Regions from separate parts of the Paenibacillus solisilvae genome, predicted to be linked through region 2. Evidence: riboswitches for the same ligand, from Rfam matches in the RefSeq annotation. Region 2 holds a riboswitch; each other region holds the start of a gene.

Region 1 (6,157 bases), on a different contig from region 2:
CGTTCCCGGGGAAAACGCCGGTAACATTCACTGCGAAGCAGCCGTGCATAAAGCTCGTCTGCGGTGATCGTTTCAGCTGCAGCCATTGCGGTTATCTGCTGTGACAGCACGTCCAGCGGCTCATGCGGCAGTGTGATCTCTTCGATATCACGAAGCGCAATGCTGCGGCATAAAACGGCCGATTCGGGCAAGTCGCCCCGGTGGCGGGCGACGATGAAGCCGCGGCTGACGTCGCCCACGGCATGGCCCGCGCGCCCGATGCGCTGGATACCGGCAGCGGCCGCCTTCGGCGAGTCCACTTGAATGACCACATCGATGTGACCGACATCGATGCCAAGCTCCAGGGAAGAGGTGGCGACCAAGCAGCGCAGCTCGCCTGCTTTGAGCATGCGCTCGACCTCAAGCCGGCGCTCGCGGGACAAGCTGCCATGGTGGGCGCGCGCCATTTCGCCGCCCGCATGCTCATTTAAGCGCAGGACGAGCCGCTCACACAGGCGGCGGCTGTTTACGAACAGCAGCGCAGACCGGCAGCCGTCCATCAGCTGCATGAGCCGCTCGACAATCGGCACCCACACGCCTTCACGCGTCATAGCGGGCTTGCTGAGGTCAGGCATGGTGACGCGAACCTGGATGTTCTTGTTCATGGCACTCTCCACAATTTCGACCGGGCGGGGGGAATAGCCTAGTGGATGGGGCTGCTGCTGGCCGCCCGCTTGAGGAGGCGTCGAGGATGCTGAACCGGAATCCCAGCCTCCCAAGAACAGGGCGACGCGTTCGAGCGGTTTCTGCGTGGCCGATACACCGATTCGCTGGACCGGCTGCTCAGCCAGTGCGGTTAAACGCTCAAGTGTGAGCGACAGATGGGCGCCCCGTTTATCACCGGCCAGACTGTGAATTTCATCAACAATGACGGTTTCCACCGTTTGGAGCATCTTGCGTCCTTTATCCGAGGTAAGCAGCAGGTACAGGGATTCGGGTGTCGTGACGAGTACGTCCGGCGGCCGCCTTAGCATTTTGGCACGTTCATGGGAAGGGGTATCTCCCGTCCGCACAGCAGAACGGATGCCAGGCCAATCGGGCATGGATTGGGATTGCAGGGGAGCTTGGGAGGAATGACGCTCGAGCGCTTCAATAAACCCAACCAGATGATACTGGATGTCATTGTTCAGCGCCTTCAGCGGGGTGACGTAGAGTACACGCACACCCGGTGTCCAGGTGCGGCTGCGGTGCTGAGCGGCAGTAATTTTGTCATTGGCCAGCTTATCCAGGCAGGGCAGCAATGCGGCTAGTGTTTTGCCTGAACCGGTAGGCGCGGCAATTAAGGTATGCCGGTTATCCCTGATCGAGGCCCATGCTTCAAGCTGGACGGGCGTCGGGTCGCCGAAGGTTTCGAAGAACCAGCCGGCGAGCGTGGGATGGAAGGCGGCTAGGGCCGGAGAAAGCCGTGAGGACATGATTCAACAGCTCCTTTATATGGGTGAGAGATGTATCGGAATGGGTGAGGCCGGCTGTACGCAATACGAAGGGACAGGAACGACCCTCTTGTGGTTTATTATACCTGTTTCTGGTCAGTTTGCGAGCGGAGCGGCATAGGTATAGAACAAGATACACAGCAGCAGGAATGCATCACACGGGAGGTAGGCTATGGTGGGATTGAAGGAGAGCTTGGATCAGAGATGGAGCGAGTGGAAGCGGGTCGAATATGCCGTGACCAAGACATTAGCAGGCAGAAACGTGCTTCGCGTTTCCGGGCCGCGAACGCCGCGGATTACGACACCGGCTGTCAAAATGGTGCGTTCATCCGAGCTGACGAGCGTTGCGGGCTCTTTTGAAGCGGGGCTTGCGTGCTTTTGCTTAGGAGAGCTTGCGCCTGATGAGAGGTCCGCTTTCCTGGAAGCTTGGCATGATCGCCTGCGTACGGGAGCTACGGTCGTGATTGCAGACCGCCGCGGTGAAGGCTGCGGGACTGCATATGAGCTCCATGAACTGCTCAACCCGCTCGGTGTGCAGCTCGATGTCCAGATCGGACGCGCCTTCTGGTGGGCCCGCTACCAACTGCGCCCGCAGTCTGATCATGAAAAGCGGAAATCGGGCATTCCCAATCCTCATCGCGGAGGTGCATGAACCGATAATAGGCTGCCGCCCTTAAGTATGGGCGGCAGCCTATTATAATTCCGCGGCGTTTAATCGCCTCAAATGCGCGCAAATGGTTTGAACAGAGGTCTTTTCGGTGTATATAAATACAAGGAGCACACTCTGCCCTTCTATTGTCTAAGCCGGCGCACAAAATAATAAAGCCGCAGGCATTCGTCCCAAAAGGGACGAGCACCTGCGGCCCACCTGCACATCGCGGCAGCGATGCGGAGCAGTTTTTAATCGGAGTCGCCTCCGCCGTCCAGCTCATCAGACGGGTCATCTGCATATTTCTCGTAACTGGTTTGGCTCATAACACGGCGCGCAGTAACATAACGTTTAACGTAGTAGGAGTCACTGAGTGCGCTGATTGTTACGCCTTTGCTGGAGGATGCATGTGCAAACTTGCCGTCTCCAACATAAATGCCTACGTGGGAAATACTTTTGCCGTTCGTATTGAAGAATACGAGATCGCCAGCAATCAAATCGCTCTTCGCGACTTTTTTGCCTAGACCTGCTTGCGACCGGGAAGCGTGCGGGATGGAGACGCCGAGTTTATTAAACACGTACATCGTAAATCCAGAACAATCGAATCCTCTTGTGGTCGTGCCGGCTGTTGCATAAGGTGTTCCGATTAGATCGGTAACGACGCCGTCCAGCTTGGAGTCTGCAAAAACGCTCCCGGCTTGGAAAACAAGCAACATCGCTAAACCGATCAGTGCTGCAGAGATCTTTTTCAAAACAGGAAACTCCTTCCGGTGCCTACGAGGTTAGCTGTGGGGTTCGGTTGAAGGCTCCCTATGATCGCCTCTGGCGTCCGTGCTAGCGGACGTCGGGATCAATTCACCCAAAATGGTTCCCCCGTTTCCCAATGGCGGGAATTCGGCAAATTTTTCATTCTGGCTACTTATTCGTGTTTTTCCACGATTATCCTTCCAAGTTCACAACTTGTTCACAAATTAGAATTCTAAGAGTGAAACTTTTTGACAAGATCATTCGTTATACGGGCTGCAATTACAGAGGAAGCGATCCAATTCCACTACAATCTGCTTGCGGGAAATCACTATGCTTGTCTGATTATGAAGTGAAAGGGGCGGAAGAGCAGGATATGTTGTTTCGCTGAATTGAGCGTAGTCGCAAAGACACCCATCAAAAATCCCTGCCCCTTGCTCAAGCAAAGGAACAGGGATTTTATTGCGCGTTCAGTCCTATGAAGGAATACCTATTACGGCTTGAATGGCTCATACATAATCCAGAAATCGATACCGGCCACATAACCGCTCGGGTTAGCGGTCCCTTGAGGCGTCTTCGTTGATTTCTCCAGCAGCGATTGAAGGGTCGACGCATAGGTTTCGATCTGTTTGGGCGGGATCGGCGATTTTGAACTCGGCCACATACAGGTCAGGTGTCTCCATCGACCACAGCTGGTTTGCTTTTTTTATTTAATTGGATGAGCTTATGGGGATAGATTACAAGTGGATGAGATGGAAATTGAAGCATTAGAAGAATCAGGGGTTATAAAGAGGTAAGCGATAAAGCCGTAGAATTTGCAATCCAATCAAAAAATATATTTATTTCTTTCTCATGGTATATATCCATACGGCTAGCTGCAGAGAAACGGCATCTTGGAACAATTGCGGATTATAGCCTGTATCCTCTTTGATTTTCTTGATGCGGTAAATCAGCGAATTACGATGAATATACATCGCTTTTGCCGTCTCGCTGATGTTGAGATTGTTTGCAAAGAAACATTCCAGAGTCTCTACCATCTTATCGGGCATCTGCTGCAGTATGCGTTCGAGATATTGCTGCTTAATGCGAGCATCGACCCTTTCAATAAGCGCTTTCGTTTCAATCTCCGCATAAGCAATAAGTTTCTGTTCTCCGTTTCCGAGCAGCAAGGAGATTTCGGATTCTTCAAGGGAATAGCGGATCAATGCAGGGTTTTTAACGGAAGACCCAAGTCCGATCCGGAATGCGATATTCATTCGCTGCAGCAAGTCCATGGCCTGATTTAACTTTCTTTTGAAAACTCCCTCCGTGATCCCCAGTGCGAGAAGGAATAAACGGTTCACGTTCAAAGATCCGATCATGACGCGTTTTTCATTAAAGATTTCTTCGAGCTTTCGAATCAATTCTCGATTCATCAGGGGTCGATCGGAATTGTCGATCTCCAGCAGTCCAACCTGGCAGGGGGTCCCTACTTTCATGCCGAGCAGGTTGAGTCTTTGTTTTACCGTTTCAAGGTTAGGCTCCTCCTGGACCCATTCATCGAAGATGAGTTCTTTCAATCGGTGCCTCCACTCTTCCTGTGCAGTCAAGAAAGACTGGTTTATCATCATTTCGGTGATCATCTTAACCAGTGCGCCAAACTCTTCAATTTCCTCCGGGTTTCCGGTAATGCCAATTACGCCGATCATCTGACCCTGGAATTGAATCGGCAAATTAATTCCCGGCAGAGCCCCTTTCCAGTGCTGCTTATTCTTTTTCGTTACGGTAATCGGTTTTCCGGTGCGCAGTACGTCCAATGCTCCTTCATGAAGCTGGTTGATCCGATCCGGGTCTCCCGACGCGATAATGGTTCCGTCATGGTCCATAATATTAATATTCCGATTTAATCGGGTCATCGTTTGTTTAATAATTTCACCAGCAATTTCTTTCGTTAACATAATATAGGTAAACATCCTTATATTGTAGAATTTATATTATTATTTATGCACAGAAAATGATCCTGATTTCAATAGAATTTTTGTTTATTATAACCGATGTGTGGGAGGAGTTAAATAAAATATAATTAATCTATAGAAATGGAAAGCGGTTTCAAGGAGATGAAAGTGCAATGAAGGTTGTGATCGCACCCGATTCATTCAAAGGGAGCTTGTCGGCTTTGGAAGCGTCTGAAGCCATTGAAAGAGGAATAAGGAAAGTCATGCCGGAAGCGAGTACGGTTTTAGTGCCGGTTGCAGACGGTGGAGAAGGGACGATGGACAGCTTGGTTTCCGCAACAGGCGGAAGAAGGATGGAGGTGATAGTAACAGGACCGCTTGCATCTCCGGTTCAGGCATCATATGGCATACTTGGCGATAACAAAACTTGCGTCATTGAAATGGCCAGCGCTTCGGGCTTGTATTTGATCCGAGCGGAGCAGCGGAATCCGATGCTAACGACGACATTCGGCACTGGACAATTAATTAAACATGCGTTGGATGAAGGGTGCCGACAGTTTATTCTTGCCATTGGCGGAAGCGCTACTAACGATGGAGGCATCGGTATGCTTCAGGCGCTCGGGATGAGATTGTTGGATGCCGAGGGAAACGACGTCGGTTTTGGAGGAGGCGAGCTGCGCCGAATTGTGGAGCTGGACGTTCGGAACTTTGACCCGAGGGTGGCTGAAGCTGATTTTCTGATTGCATCCGATGTTCAAAATCCGTTAATCGGACCGCAAGGGGCATCTCACGTATTCGGCCCTCAAAAAGGGGCAACCGAAGAAATGGCGAACAAGTTAGACGAATATGTAAGGCATTGGGCTGATCTGATCGAAAGAAAAACGGGAATTCATTTGCACGACAGACCGGGAGCGGGTGCTGCTGGTGGAATCGGCGGAGCATTCCAGGCGTTCTTTCCAACGAAGATGAATCGCGGCATCGATGTTGTGATCGAGTACACAAAGCTTACGGACAATCTTGAGGGAGCGGACCTAGTCATTACCGGGGAAGGCCGGATTGATTCCCAAACCGCTTCGGGGAAGACGCCGATGGGTGTCGCGCAGGAAGCGCAAAAGAAAGGAATTCCCGTTATTGTTCTTGCAGGTTCAATCGGCAGAGGGATCGAGACGTTGTATCAATATGGAATACACAGTTTTCACAGCATTGTAAGCGCTCCTATGACGCTTGAAGAAGCGATGGAACAGGGATCTGAATTGCTTGAGCTTGCGGCGGAGCAAGTATTCCGCACATATACAGCATCATACAGTCAGAATTGTTAGCGTCTACACAAAATTTTAAATAGAAAGATGGAGAGCGTA
Region 2 (6,157 bases):
GTGATGCAGATGGTAAGCAGGTTGAACTGCGAGTGAGGAACCTAGTTGTGATGCAGAGGGTAGTCTGATGGTACTGCGAGTGAGGAATCTTGTTGTGATGCAGTGGGTAGTCTGATGGGACAGCGAGTGAGGAACCTAGTGTGATGCAGATGGTAAGCAGGTTGGACAGTGAGCGTGGAACCTAATGTGATGCAGATGGTAAGCAGGTTGAACTGCGAGTGAGGAACCTAGTTGTGATGCAGAGGGTAGTCTGATGGGAATGTGAGTGAGGAACCTAATTGTGATGCAGATGGTAAGCAGGTTGTACCGCGAGTGTGGAACCTAGTGTGATGCAGAGGGTAGTCTGATGGGAATGTGAGTGAGGAACCTAATTGTGATGCAGATGGTAAGCAGGTTGGACAGCGAGTGTGGAACCTAATGTGATGCAGTGGGTAGTCTGATGGTACTGCGAGTGAGGAATCTAGTTGTGATGCAGTGGGTAGTCTGATGGGAATGTGAGTGAGGAACCTAATTGTGATGCAGATGGTAAGCAGGTTGTACCGCGAGCGTGAGAACCTAATTGATATGCAAAGGGTAATCAGATGGGAATGCAGCCTATATACTGATCTTATGGCAATGTTCATGAGAGGCAACTGGTGAAATAGACGCGGCTGTCAATGACTATCCATGCTTGCGGCGGCTGATAGTACAATGCGTAAGGGGCTGCTCCAAAAGTCAGGTTGTGACTTTCGGAGCAGCCCCTTAGTGGTTATGGCGCATGCAGATTGGTTACTTCCGTTAAGCTGTTGTCGGAGGTACGAATGTGCGCTGTGCGAATTCGGCATCGAGCATGAAGAATGCATTGCTGTCTTTGTCGATACGCTTGAGCTTGGTTATGATGCTGTCAAACATGGATTCCTCTTCCACCTGTTCGTCGATAAACCACTTGAGGAACTGCATCGTAGCATGCTCACGGTCGTTTAGTGCCAGGTCGGACAGGTGATAGATGCGGCGGGTTACTTCTTGCTCATGTTCATAAGCATGCTCGAATGCATCTAAGATCGAAGAATATTCATTCTTCGGGGAATCCATACCCGCCAGTGTAGCGCGTTTGCCGCGGTCGTTCAGAAATTTATACATTTTCATAGCATGAAATCGCTCTTCCTCCGCCTGCACGATAAAAAAGTTAGCGAATCCGTCTAGGCTCTCTCCAGAGCAGTAAGCGGCTATCGCCAAATAAACATGAGCGGAGTAAAGCTCGAAATTTAATTGGTCATTCAAAGCCTGGCTGAGTGTTTCATTCATCATCGAAAAGCCGCCTCCCTTCCATTTCTTCCTTCTATCTATGTATCGTACCATAATATGCCTTGTTAGCCTATCCGGTGCTTTAATTTCTTATACAGAATCTTTGCGTTCGGGGCTACGACAACCTCTGTTTTGCCAATCATGACGATACATTGCTTGGAGCACAGCTTACAGTTGCCGAGGCAGTCTTTTTTCTTTTGTTTAATATCGGGAAACTCGCTTTTAAGTGATTTAAAGACGGTTTTGGAGCCGTTCTTGAAGTTTTTGCAGCAGTATTTGATTTTCTTCATGGGTCTGCACCGACCTCTTTCGAGCAGGGATATGATTCACTACTTCAGATGATAGTAATTCTCATTCTCATTGTCAACAGTTTTATGGATCGGCTGGTCCACCCGCTTCATAGGTGAGTGTTAGAGGTCCGAGCTAACCTACACTAGTCGGATCGACCTCGCGCAGTCGGCGGTGCGTAACCGGCGGTCAACCACACATCCGGCGGCCTGTGGGTTGCGTAACGGCGGTCAACCACCATCCGGCGGCCTGTGGGTTGCGTGACGGCGGTCAATCAAACGTCCGGCCTGCGGCGCGTGACGGTGGTCAATCAAACGTCTGGCCTTCGGGTGCCTGTCGGAGGTCAATCACATCTATCCGGGCATTCCCGCGCAATAAAAAAGAGCCGGCCACCTTCACCGAAATGAAGGAAGCCTGCCCGATAACCGATATTTCGTTCTTACTTCTCCACCGGCTCCGGAATGGAGAATTTCTTCGACCAGTGGATGCCACCGTCCACAGTCGAGTAGATCCCGCCTGACAGGCTGCTGGTTGTTGCAATATAACCGCTAAGCGCGGCCGGGAAAGAAAGCTTGCCGCCGTAACCAGGCACGCCGGTCACATTCTTCCATGTCCTGCCGTCATCTAATGAACGGCCGATACCGATTTGGTCCACCGCACCTGAGGAAGCTGCCAAGTATGCGGCTTTCTTCCCGATGGCCTGCATATCCTGCGGAGCGCCGAATGGTCCGGTTAAACCATCCACCTTCGGTCCTGGAGCAGGGCCGCCTCCAGCCGTCGGATTGGAGATGAGCTGTTTCCAATGCTCACCCGCATCTGCTGTGTGATATAAGGAATAGGAGGTTTGTGACATACCCGAGCCTCCGAGCAGGACGACCCAGATATCAGAGCTGTCTGTCCCGTAAATCATTCCGCCGCTGGTCTGTTCAGAGTGGACATAAAGCTTATTCGACCAAGTACGTCCGCCGTCCACGGTACGCTTCACATCATATCCGCCGCCGCTGTGGAAGACGAGAATCCAACCTTTGTCGGGTGTGATGAAATGCGCATAACGCGTGTTGGGCGGCGTAGATAGTTTGGTCCAAGTCTGTCCGGCGTTCGTAGTCTTGTAGGTGAAAGCCTGCGTAAATCCAAAACCAACCTGCTGCGAGAAGAACTGAATGCGGTTAAATGCATTCCCTCCCGTAGAGATGGTTTTGAAGGCAGAGCCGCCATTGGCCGTGCGTAGCAGGAGATTAGGCTTTGCAGCATCGGTCTGTGCAAGCGCGTAACCGACTGAGTTAGTCAGAAACTGAATTTGGTTAAAGCTATATTTGCCGCTGGATTGAATGCTCTGCCAGTGGCATCCGCCATCGGATGTTCCGATCATGAACCCATTCCCTGCAGCGCGGCCGATCGATGGACTTAAGAATTGAATGGCTTGAAAATGCGCATCGCCCGTGTCCGGCAGCGTCTTCAGCGTCAGACCGTGGCTGTCTGTACGGCAGCCGGCAGCCGGTTCCGCTCCAGCCGCCGCTTCAGCTGAGGATGCGGAACCAATACCTGTGAACAGCGCTGCGGACAGGGTCATGACCCCGAGCATGGCAAAACCTTTTCTTTTCATCATTGCATCACCTCGTCCTTCATATTACCCACTTTTCACCAATCTCTCTCACCCTATGACGAATTAGCCAAGAAGATAGTTGCAAGAGAACTTGCCGGGCCTGTCTTCCTTCACCGGTTCCTTTACATCGAATTACGGCTGTCATATGATAGGGAGCATCAAGCATCAACGTGTTGATGGGTAAAGAAGGAGCAGATGTATATGAGTATGAATGGGCAGCAAAGAGCGGCAATCCGGGCAGGACTCACCGTTGATATCGTACTTAAGAAGGACCAGGCGACCGGCAAATTAACACGGGGTGTCGTAAAGGATATTTTGACGAATTCCCCTAATCATCCGCATGGCATCAAGGTCCGCTTGCAAAGCGGGGATGTTGGACGGGTGAAGTCCATTATAGGTTCAGAAGGATAGGCAGGCTTCAGTATTTTCTTGAATTATGAATAGCAAAAATGCAGAAGAACCGCTCCTTCGGGTGAAAGCCTGAAGCGCGGTTTTTCGGTTATTTATTCCATTACTGGTTAAGCTAAAGCTTGATATTGATCTCATAACGTACGTCCCGGTTGAGGGCAGTCTTTATTTTCTGTACGGTGTGCGGGTGGATATTAGTCAATTTGGTTGTCATGTTCCCCGATCTGCCCGGAACAATCCAGCTCATTAAATACGTATATAGGCCGATTGCCAAGCTGACGGAGTAGACCCGTCGTTGACAGGCCAGCCAGTCTCGCCGATAATGGCGGAGTACACCACGAAGAACCTCGCAAAAAGCCATTGCTTTCGAAGCGGGTTATTGCTTAATTGAGCCGTTACTCGGCTTAATCAGGTAAAACCTCGCAATAACTTTCAGGAGGTACTCATGATCTACAGCGATTTGACGAATTGGGAGAAGGAACGGGCGACGTTCCCGGAGCCTGTAAGACGGGCGATTGAGCGGCTTCAGCAGACAGATCTGGATGCCCTTCCGGCAGGAAAGCATGAGTTCGGAGAGCCGGGCATGTTCCTGCTGATCAATGAAGTAACGACGCAAGAGAAGAGCCGTGTGAAGCCGGAATCCCATCAGCTCCATACCGATATCCAGCTGGTTCTCAGCGGACGGGAGCGGATGTATGTGGCTAAGGTATCGGAAGAGCAGATTATTACGGATAACCGCTATGAGACCCAGGATATTGCTTTCTATGAGCATGTTCAGCATGAGAATTATATAGATCTGGTGCCGGGAGACTTTATCGTGCTGTTTCCGACGGATATTCACCGGCCTAACTGCTCCGTGTCCGAGGATACCCCGCTTCGCAAAGCGGTCGTTAAGGTTCACCGCGATCTGTTCGGTGCTTCGCAGCCTGTCCTTTAATGCTGCAAGCCTGAATTTGCCGCGTTAATAAAGACAAAGCGAGTAGTAGGACTGGGAATGGTGAAAGAGGTAGGATCGTTCCCGGTCCGACTGCTCGGCTTGCTTTGCTTCTGACTCGTTGTTCCATGACTGGATAAGAGCGTTCAGGGCTGTTTCTGCGAGCCGGGTTTTGTCCTGTCCCCAGCGTTCCTTTTTGGCTTGCACGACCTGCAGGCACTGCGCAATGGTGAGTCCCCGCAACTGGAGATACACAGCAGACCAGCTGACGATATCCACGTATGTATGCTTATCGATTAATAGGCAATCACTCCATGCGGTTACACCGCCGCAAGAGATATTCAGCAGGACGCAGTTACAGCCTGAAGCTAGGGTGCCGCCAACGACGGACTGGATAGTTGGATTGCTGTCACATAGAAAAACTTCCATTTTGCCTATTTTAACATTCATCAAACGGTTATCGATTGCGGAAACGAGCGGTTCCGATAATAGCGGCATGGTGAATCTCACACTCCTTCGGATATAAACAACTGAATGCAACACAAAGAAGCCTAAAGAGCAGAGAAACTCTACCCCTGGCTTCTTCCACAGGCCAAAAAGAGCTGCAGATGAAAGGATCTTAGGTTCTCTCTCAAGCGCTTACGAGGTTAGCTGACGGATTCAGGCTTGAGAGTGCCCGTCCTTACGTGCTGAACATAGATAAGGATTCACCCCATGAAGCCAAGTTAGGCTCCGGTTGGTTCCCCCGCTTCCCCTGCTGGGAATTAAGCGTTGATATATGGTTGTTGAAACGTATATTACGCCACCTGAAGCTGAAAGTAAAACCTCAATCGAAGGCGATTCCTTCATTCAATCCCTCTATTCTACCGTAAAAGCGGATTCATAGCGGATGCGATTCCAAATTACCCTTAAAATCTCTGTATTTTCCTCATTTGGCATAACTTCTTGCGCCCAACATACAATGTACGCAAACAGGTGGATGCGGGGTGGTTAAGGAAATGACCATCGTTGTCTTGCTATGGCTTGCCTCCATTATCGGGCTGTTCTGGGTATGGTCCGACGCTTCGGAGAAACGGGGCGGGAATATCGGATGTTTGTGGGCGCTTGTCGTATTAATTCTCGGGCCCATCGGCTTCATTGCTTATTTAATTGTCAGAAATGTGGATTGATGAAGAATGACCGCGGTAGAGGAGGAGGGAATTGAACCTGAATTGAAAATGAAGTAGGATAGGAAGAAAGCGATTCCTTCCTGTCCTGCCGCTATTGAAACATCCGTAAGAAAAGGAGTCTTACCCGTATGAACTTGCTGCCTGATCCCATTCGAATGACACATATAGGCTCCATTATCGTTACCCTGCTGTCGGGTCTTGCCGTTCTGTTCCTGCGCATGCGGGCATCGAACAGACCGACCACCATGCGCAAAATCATCATCCCGCCAATCGGCATGTCGACTGGATATCTCATGTTCGTTGTCCCTGAGACGCGCATACCGTGGAGCTGGGCACTTGCCGCGCTTGCTGTCGGAGCTGTCTTGTTCGCTTATCCGCTCATCCGAACCTCAAAGCTGGAGCGGGTCGGGGAGACGATTGTGCTGAAGCGTTCCAAAATGTTCATCCTCATTCTGCTCGCCCTGCTGCTCG
Region 3 (6,157 bases), on a different contig from region 2:
TTAAAATCACTTTCATTCCGAACATCCAGAATAAAGAGTTCTTCTTTATTCATCACGAATTGGGTCAGTTCTCTTGATGTCATCGTGTTTAATCCTGTTGCGGTTGTCATCGCTTGCTCTCCCCCTTAACTTAGAACGTTAGTGAAACGTTGGCATCCTTTGCGAAATCCAGGAATGTAACAGCGCCCCCGACTTCAATTCCATCGATAAAATCTTCTTTTTTGAGGTTCAGGACATCCATGGTCATTTGGCAAGCAATAATCTTGACACCTAGCTCTTGAGCCATCGCCACCAGTTCAGGTATGGAGGGAACATTGGCATTTTTGAATCCTTCCGCGAAATGCTCTTTCCCGGTTGGAAGGGGTAATTGATGATGCGCCTCTTTATGAATCAAATTAAGTCCTTCAAACGTGAAGAATATAGCGACTTCGGCGTCTGTTGCCGCCGATGCCGTCGCGATATTGAATACCTTGTAGGCATCAAACAATCCGCCGTTACTTGCAATGATTGCTACTTTACTAGACATGAGTATTTCCTCCGATACTTATTTTTTTAATTTAGTTCTGCTCGGTTGGCCCGTTCCAGCCGGACATGCCAGGAAGTACATTTTTCACATTTGTAAATCCTTTTTCCGCTAACAGCTTACAAGCCAGATCACTTCGGTTGCCAACGCGGCAGACGATTTGAATTTTTTCATTAGGGTCCAACTCATGAATGCGGCTTTCCAATTCCCCCAGTGGGATGGACTTTGCTCCGGGAATATGGTGAAAGACATATTCCGCCGGTTCGCGCACATCCAAAACCGTTATATTTTCATTGGCAGCCAGCCTTTTTTGCAAATCCTCATTTGTTATGGTAAAAGGAAACTTCTCATCCTCTTTGGTTTCATTCGGATTCGATTTGCGAAGGTAATGTTTCAAAACCTCGCCTTCCTCAATGGTCCCTAGGTATTGATGGCCTGTGTTTTTAGCCCAGCCTTGCATATCGGCCAATGAACCTTTATCCGTAGCCAGAACCTCGATCACCTGGCCTGCTTTTAGTTCGTCCATGGCTTTTTTCGTTTTTACGATGGGCATGGGACACGCAAGTCCTTTACAATCCAGTGTCTTATCTGCCTGGATACCTGATGGTAAAGACATATCAATAACCTCCTTATGTTTTGGTCTTCACCCCATTTGGCCTTTGTTTAATGTGCCCAGCAGGGGGAAAATATTTCTTTTTACGGTCAGATAGTGAAGACAAGTTCCAAGGGATATTTATTATTTATACGTATACCCCTATGGGTATTATAATAAGCGAGAGATTTGCCCTTGTCAACACTACCACCTTAAACATCCAACTTTCTCGCGAACCGGGCGGATGTCAGACGCGATATCACTGGACATTGACCGCGCCTCACTCAAAAAATAGGACCCCACATGAATCTGTTGTGGGGTCTACGTGTTTTTCTGATTATCTTCCATTTCCTCTTATAAACAGGCACTAACTTAAGGTTTCGGCATGGTTACTTGGTTTAAACTTGTTGTTTTTATAATAAAGGGGTCCCGCCACATGCCCATCAAGCTAAAATGAATCTATACCCCAAAATGGAAAAATAAGCTATCCTTTCTATATCAGGCATGATTCCATAGAAAGGATGGTTTGTCATGAAGTCTAATCCACTTTCTATCAGCGAAGAAATGCAACTGCTAGCAATTACAACGTCATTTTTCTCCTTCTCAGCTTGAAGAGCTCGCTAGAAAAGCCGGCTTTGTCCAACGTAAAAGCAAATATACTGCACAGGATATGGTTTCCTTATGTGTCTTTTTAAATGATCCTGTATCAGTGACCCCCCTCGCACGATTATGCAGTCAACTTGATGCATCCAATCATCTTTCGATGAGCGCAGAAGGATTGAACCAGCGGTTCAATCCTTCTGCAAGTAGCCTTCCTTCAATCCCTTTTTTCAACACTTCTCCGAGAAAAAATCATGACTTCTTTCTCACTACCTTGTGAATGTAACGCGTATTTTCATCGTATTCGTATTCTGGATTCAACGGTGTTTCAACTTCCTGATCCCTATGCCGACCGTTACCAAGGTTCCGGAGGAAGTTCTCATACGGCCCGATACCAGCGTAGCTGTTATGAGGAGCAAAATGGATGTAAACCCTTCCATTTATTATCCATAAAAAGGAACCAGCGAAGCTGACAAAGATCGCAAAGTGTTACCAAGAACTAACATACGAATACCTCTCATGACAGCTACGCTGGTACTGCCCCTTTTCTGAATGTTGGCAGGACCCCTTATTATCAATATTTATCATGGGCGAATACAGGTACATCCTTTTGCACCCTTAGCGTGGTGAGAAGCGGCTATTTTTGTATCCATATCTCCTTAACGTTGTAAATCCGCGTTTTGCTGGAGGTACCCTTTAGAGTAAAAAAAATGCCAAACCCCAGATACGATTGAAGGCTTAGCGTATATTATCGTTAAAATGTTGGCGGGACCCCTTCAAGCATTAGCGCAATTATTCAGATAATTGTGGACTTTGATGTATCAGGTTCTCTTTTTTTGTAGAAAACCTTATACAATCCGTTTGGCGCCTATGTAATTCGATCCCCAATAACTGCTGGCCAGCGAATCGATATGAATGCCGTGCGACGAGGTGGCGGAAATGAATTTGTCGTTGCCCAGATAGATGCCGACATGCGAGTTGGAACCAATCGAGAAGAAAACAAGATCGCCCGGCTTCAGATTCGAAGTGGTAACCCGGTTCCCCGAGGTATGAAATATTTGGCGGGAGGTTCGGGGCAAATCCAACCCCTGCTGCCGGAACACATAATTGACGAATCCGGAGCAGTCGAATCCGGAGGTCGACGTTCCACCCCACACATAAGGAATGCCGAGCAGTGTCTTGGCCTTCTTAATAAGCTTTGCGGATAGAGGGGGCGTCTTCGGCTGCGGTGCCGGAGCATGCCAAGCCGGCGCATGATATTTGCCGTCCTTGCAAATGATCGCGATACCGTTCTTGTTGTCCCATTGTATCCTGTACCCGAAGCTTTCGGAGATGAAGCGCACCGGTATGAACATATGGTTATCCTTGAACAGTGCCGGCGGCGAAGTCATTGTCACCCGCTTGCCATTCACATCGGCGTCTTTAGAGCCCGTTTTCATCTTAATGGTTCGGCCGTTGTTTTGGAGTGTTATTTGTACCTCCGATCCATCGATGCGCCAGTCGATCTTGTATCCCATTTGCTCGGCTACGGACCGAATAGGCACCTGCATGCCCCCATTGCCGTCAACGAACGGCGCCGAATCCGGGAACGCAACAATCGAATCGTTAATCTGGATTTTCACTCCGTGTTGAGCGGAATAAGCATGGGCGGTCGCTGCATGCATTGCGGCTCCGGCAGCCCATACCGTGCAAGCCAAAAAAGCGGTCTTGAACAATCGGTTCAAAATAATTCGCCTCCATGTTGCCTCCGAGGTTAGTTGACGGGTTCGGGAAGAGGAATTCCCTAGCTGGCCGGCTAACAGCTGGACGAGCATTCACCCCATAAAATAAATTCCCCCGTACCGGTCATTCTGCATGGCCGGATTCGGCATAATATTTTCACTATGTATAATACTAGTTATAACATTGCTTAGGCCGATTTCGACGAAAACGCTAGCCCTAAAGCATCTCAATGCTATCGTCCACGGTCCGGGTTGCGGCTATTTTCATGACAAGCCGGCCCAGCTCCTCGAAATTCATCTTGTTCATTCTGTCGATGAACGTATCCGAGACGGAATCATGTCCGGTGACCGCTTTTATAATATCAACGACAGCTTCCACCCGTTCTTGATGATGGTCGCTGACGATAAGGTTCATTCGATAGAGGCCTCCTTCCTAAGTGTCTGGCTAAACGTAAAACTGATGATTGCCGATTTGCTTCGTGAAGCTAAGCGTTTTGAACCAGCTCGATTTGGACACCTTCGGATTATAATAGAAAAGCGCATTGCCGGTCGGGTCCCACCCCTTGATCGCGGCCCTGGCCGCCTGGAACGCTGTTTGATCCGGCAGCAGCCAATACTGCCCGTCGTTAACGGCGGAAAATGCTTTCGGCTCAAAAATGACGCTTCTAATCGTATTCGGAAATAAGGGAGACAGGCGCCGGTTCAGAATGACCGCGCCAACCGCCACCTGGCCCTTGAAGCTTTCGCCTCTGGCTTCGCTGTAAATAACGCGCGCCATCATGGACAGTTCTCCTCGGTAAACGGTCAGCTTTTTCAGTTTCCGCCATGTCATGGGGCCGACAACCCCGTCGGGGACAAGTCCGTTATACTTCTGAAACCGCTTTAATGCGCCGGTGGTGATATTTCCGAAATTGCCCGTTATCGGACCGTTGAAATATCCGAGCGTCTGCAGCCGGAACTGGAGATCTTCCGTTAGAGGGTCTTTGCTGCCGGGCTTTTGATAGGGGTACGGTCCAGCCGCCGCCTCCGTGCTAACGAAGGCTGTGGTAATAATTAAGAAAAGAACGAGCAGAGTTGGAAGCTTGTACATGATGAGTGATGCCCCTCCAATTCGTTATTATACATTCTTCATCAATTTCCGATTCTAACACAGCGGGGCGAGTTTGTTTACATTCTAAAAAAAATATAATTTCCTTAAAATTTTCTCAGAAGGGGCAGCAGATGATGGCGAAAATGCGGAGTGAATAGGAAATATTGCGGTTAATCGTCGAATTAACGGAGGAAGACGAGCGGATTCGGGCCGTTATTATGAACGGTTCACGGGGCAATCCAGATAAGCAGGAAGCAGCCAGAGAGGAGGAAGATGATTAATCCGTGGCAACGGTCTCGATCGATGACAGCAGCCGCTTTAGTTATTTTAAAAAAGAACCCCAACTTATTAGGGCTGGGGCGAAGGTTCCTCTGGTGACTCTCAAACACCGGAGGAGTAAAAAAGGTTATGAAATGAACTCGATGTTCTTCAATCATCTCGTTCACAGTTATTTAATATATACTACGTCAGCTTATCTGTCACTGCGAAGAATCTGGTTATGCATACATGTACAGTAAGTATTAATATTTACTAATCATTTTTATTTTGATTTATAGTTTGAGAAATAAAAACTGAATGCCCCCCAAGTCATTATGAAAAACGCGTAGTTAGTAGTATTCATCGAAGCTGCCGCGGGATCGATGTGGCAGCCTTGAACGCAGTAAATGAATACGGCAAGCCTGATCAAAAAAATGATCTCACTCTACAAATGAACGGATTCTAATGTCTAAACTATGTTTAAAGTAAGCGTCAAATAGCCCCCACCTTGAACTTACCCCTGTTGAACTTACCCCTGTCAAGTAGACAATGAAGAAAATAACCCTCAAAACCATTAAGCGACAAGAGCCTTCAACTGGGCTCTTGTTGTTTAAGCCGCATTGGATCCGTTCTTCATTGTAGGGGTCACCTCACGAAAAGGAAAAAATCGTACGCTAAGCAATTCATTACATGAAAAACCGGACCCTTTACTCTACAAGGGGTAATACCATCGTCGCTGACACCAAGGGCAAAGTAGATGGATCGTTAGCGTAACGCGGCTGTACCAGTTGTTTCATTTAGCAGTTGTTTCATTTCATGTAGCGATATTCCAGGAGATTCTTCAAATTTGAGATTTTCTGCAGCAGCTTCTCCCCGACATTGGTTTCCCTCACCAGCTTCCGCTCCAGTTCTTTGTCCACCAGCCTTTTTACAGACAATACGTCCGTTCCGTTACATAACACATCTTCTTTTGAATTAAATTTCTGATGGGCAACGAGCTGCATGCCAAAGGAATTATACAATAAGGTATATCCGGCGATGCCCGTTGTGGATTGATAGGCTTTGGAAAAACCGCCGTCAATGACAACCATTTTCCCGTTTGCTTTAACGGGGTTCTCTCCACGAATTTCTTTAACTGGCGTGTGGCCGTTAATGATATGTCCATGATCCGGATTCATATCAAACTCCAGCAGGATTTTCCGGCAGATCTCCTCATTTTCACGCAATTGGTAATAAGGGTTCTTTCTCTCCTTATAGGTTTCTTTATCTTGGATAAAGTACCGTTCAAAGCTGGTCATTTCTCTCTTTCCAAAGAGCGAGGAACGTTCCCCTGTCCAGATGTACCATACCATATCCGTAGCCAGATCATCCGT

What was found. A riboswitch is a leader RNA that binds a small molecule or an ion and turns the genes downstream of it on or off. The one in region 2 is predicted to bind cyclic di-AMP.
Region 1: it holds a riboswitch for cyclic di-AMP, as region 2 does, so the genes downstream of both, ACFPYJ_RS19745 (C40 family peptidase) here and ACFPYJ_RS01770 (hypothetical protein) in region 2, are expected to answer to the same signal.
Region 3: it holds a riboswitch for cyclic di-AMP, as region 2 does, so the genes downstream of both, ACFPYJ_RS32645 (C40 family peptidase) here and ACFPYJ_RS01770 (hypothetical protein) in region 2, are expected to answer to the same signal.

What each region holds. Positions count from the first base shown of each region.
Region 1 is NZ_JBHSOW010000071.1:38,780-44,936, reverse strand. Features, by position in the region: gene ACFPYJ_RS19755 (DEAD/DEAH box helicase) at 1-1,454, opposite strand, end outside; gene ACFPYJ_RS19750 (hypothetical protein) at 1,645-2,124, shown strand; gene ACFPYJ_RS19745 (C40 family peptidase) at 2,373-2,873, opposite strand; cyclic di-AMP (ydaO/yuaA leader) riboswitch at 2,878-3,031, opposite strand; gene ACFPYJ_RS19740 (hypothetical protein) at 3,359-3,529, opposite strand; gene ACFPYJ_RS19735 (CdaR family transcriptional regulator) at 3,705-4,802, opposite strand; gene ACFPYJ_RS19730 (glycerate kinase) at 4,973-6,118, shown strand; gene ACFPYJ_RS19725 (MFS transporter) at 6,157-6,157, shown strand, end outside.
Region 2 is NZ_JBHSOW010000007.1:142,827-148,983, reverse strand. Features, by position in the region: gene ACFPYJ_RS01795 (ferritin) at 778-1,284, opposite strand; gene ACFPYJ_RS01790 (DUF1450 domain-containing protein) at 1,350-1,574, opposite strand; gene ACFPYJ_RS01785 (WD40/YVTN/BNR-like repeat-containing protein) at 2,012-3,178, opposite strand; gene ACFPYJ_RS01780 (YwbE family protein) at 3,383-3,586, shown strand; gene ACFPYJ_RS01775 (NanQ anomerase/TabA/YiaL family protein) at 4,029-4,520, shown strand; gene ACFPYJ_RS01770 (hypothetical protein) at 4,545-5,015, opposite strand; cyclic di-AMP (ydaO/yuaA leader) riboswitch at 5,139-5,298, opposite strand; gene ACFPYJ_RS01765 (hypothetical protein) at 5,504-5,686, shown strand; gene ACFPYJ_RS01760 (CcdC family protein) at 5,815-6,157, shown strand, end outside.
Region 3 is NZ_JBHSOW010000137.1:12,744-18,900, forward strand. Features, by position in the region: gene ACFPYJ_RS32630 (MBL fold metallo-hydrolase) at 1-110, opposite strand, end outside; gene ACFPYJ_RS32635 (DsrE/DsrF/DrsH-like family protein) at 131-526, opposite strand; gene ACFPYJ_RS32640 (sulfurtransferase TusA family protein) at 558-1,139, opposite strand; gene ACFPYJ_RS32645 (C40 family peptidase) at 2,564-3,439, opposite strand; cyclic di-AMP (ydaO/yuaA leader) riboswitch at 3,443-3,595, opposite strand; gene ACFPYJ_RS32650 (hypothetical protein) at 3,654-3,851, opposite strand; gene ACFPYJ_RS32655 (cell wall hydrolase) at 3,882-4,526, opposite strand; gene ACFPYJ_RS32660 (aminoglycoside 6-adenylyltransferase) at 4,691-4,807, shown strand; gene ACFPYJ_RS32665 (fructose-1,6-bisphosphatase) at 5,594-6,157, opposite strand, start outside.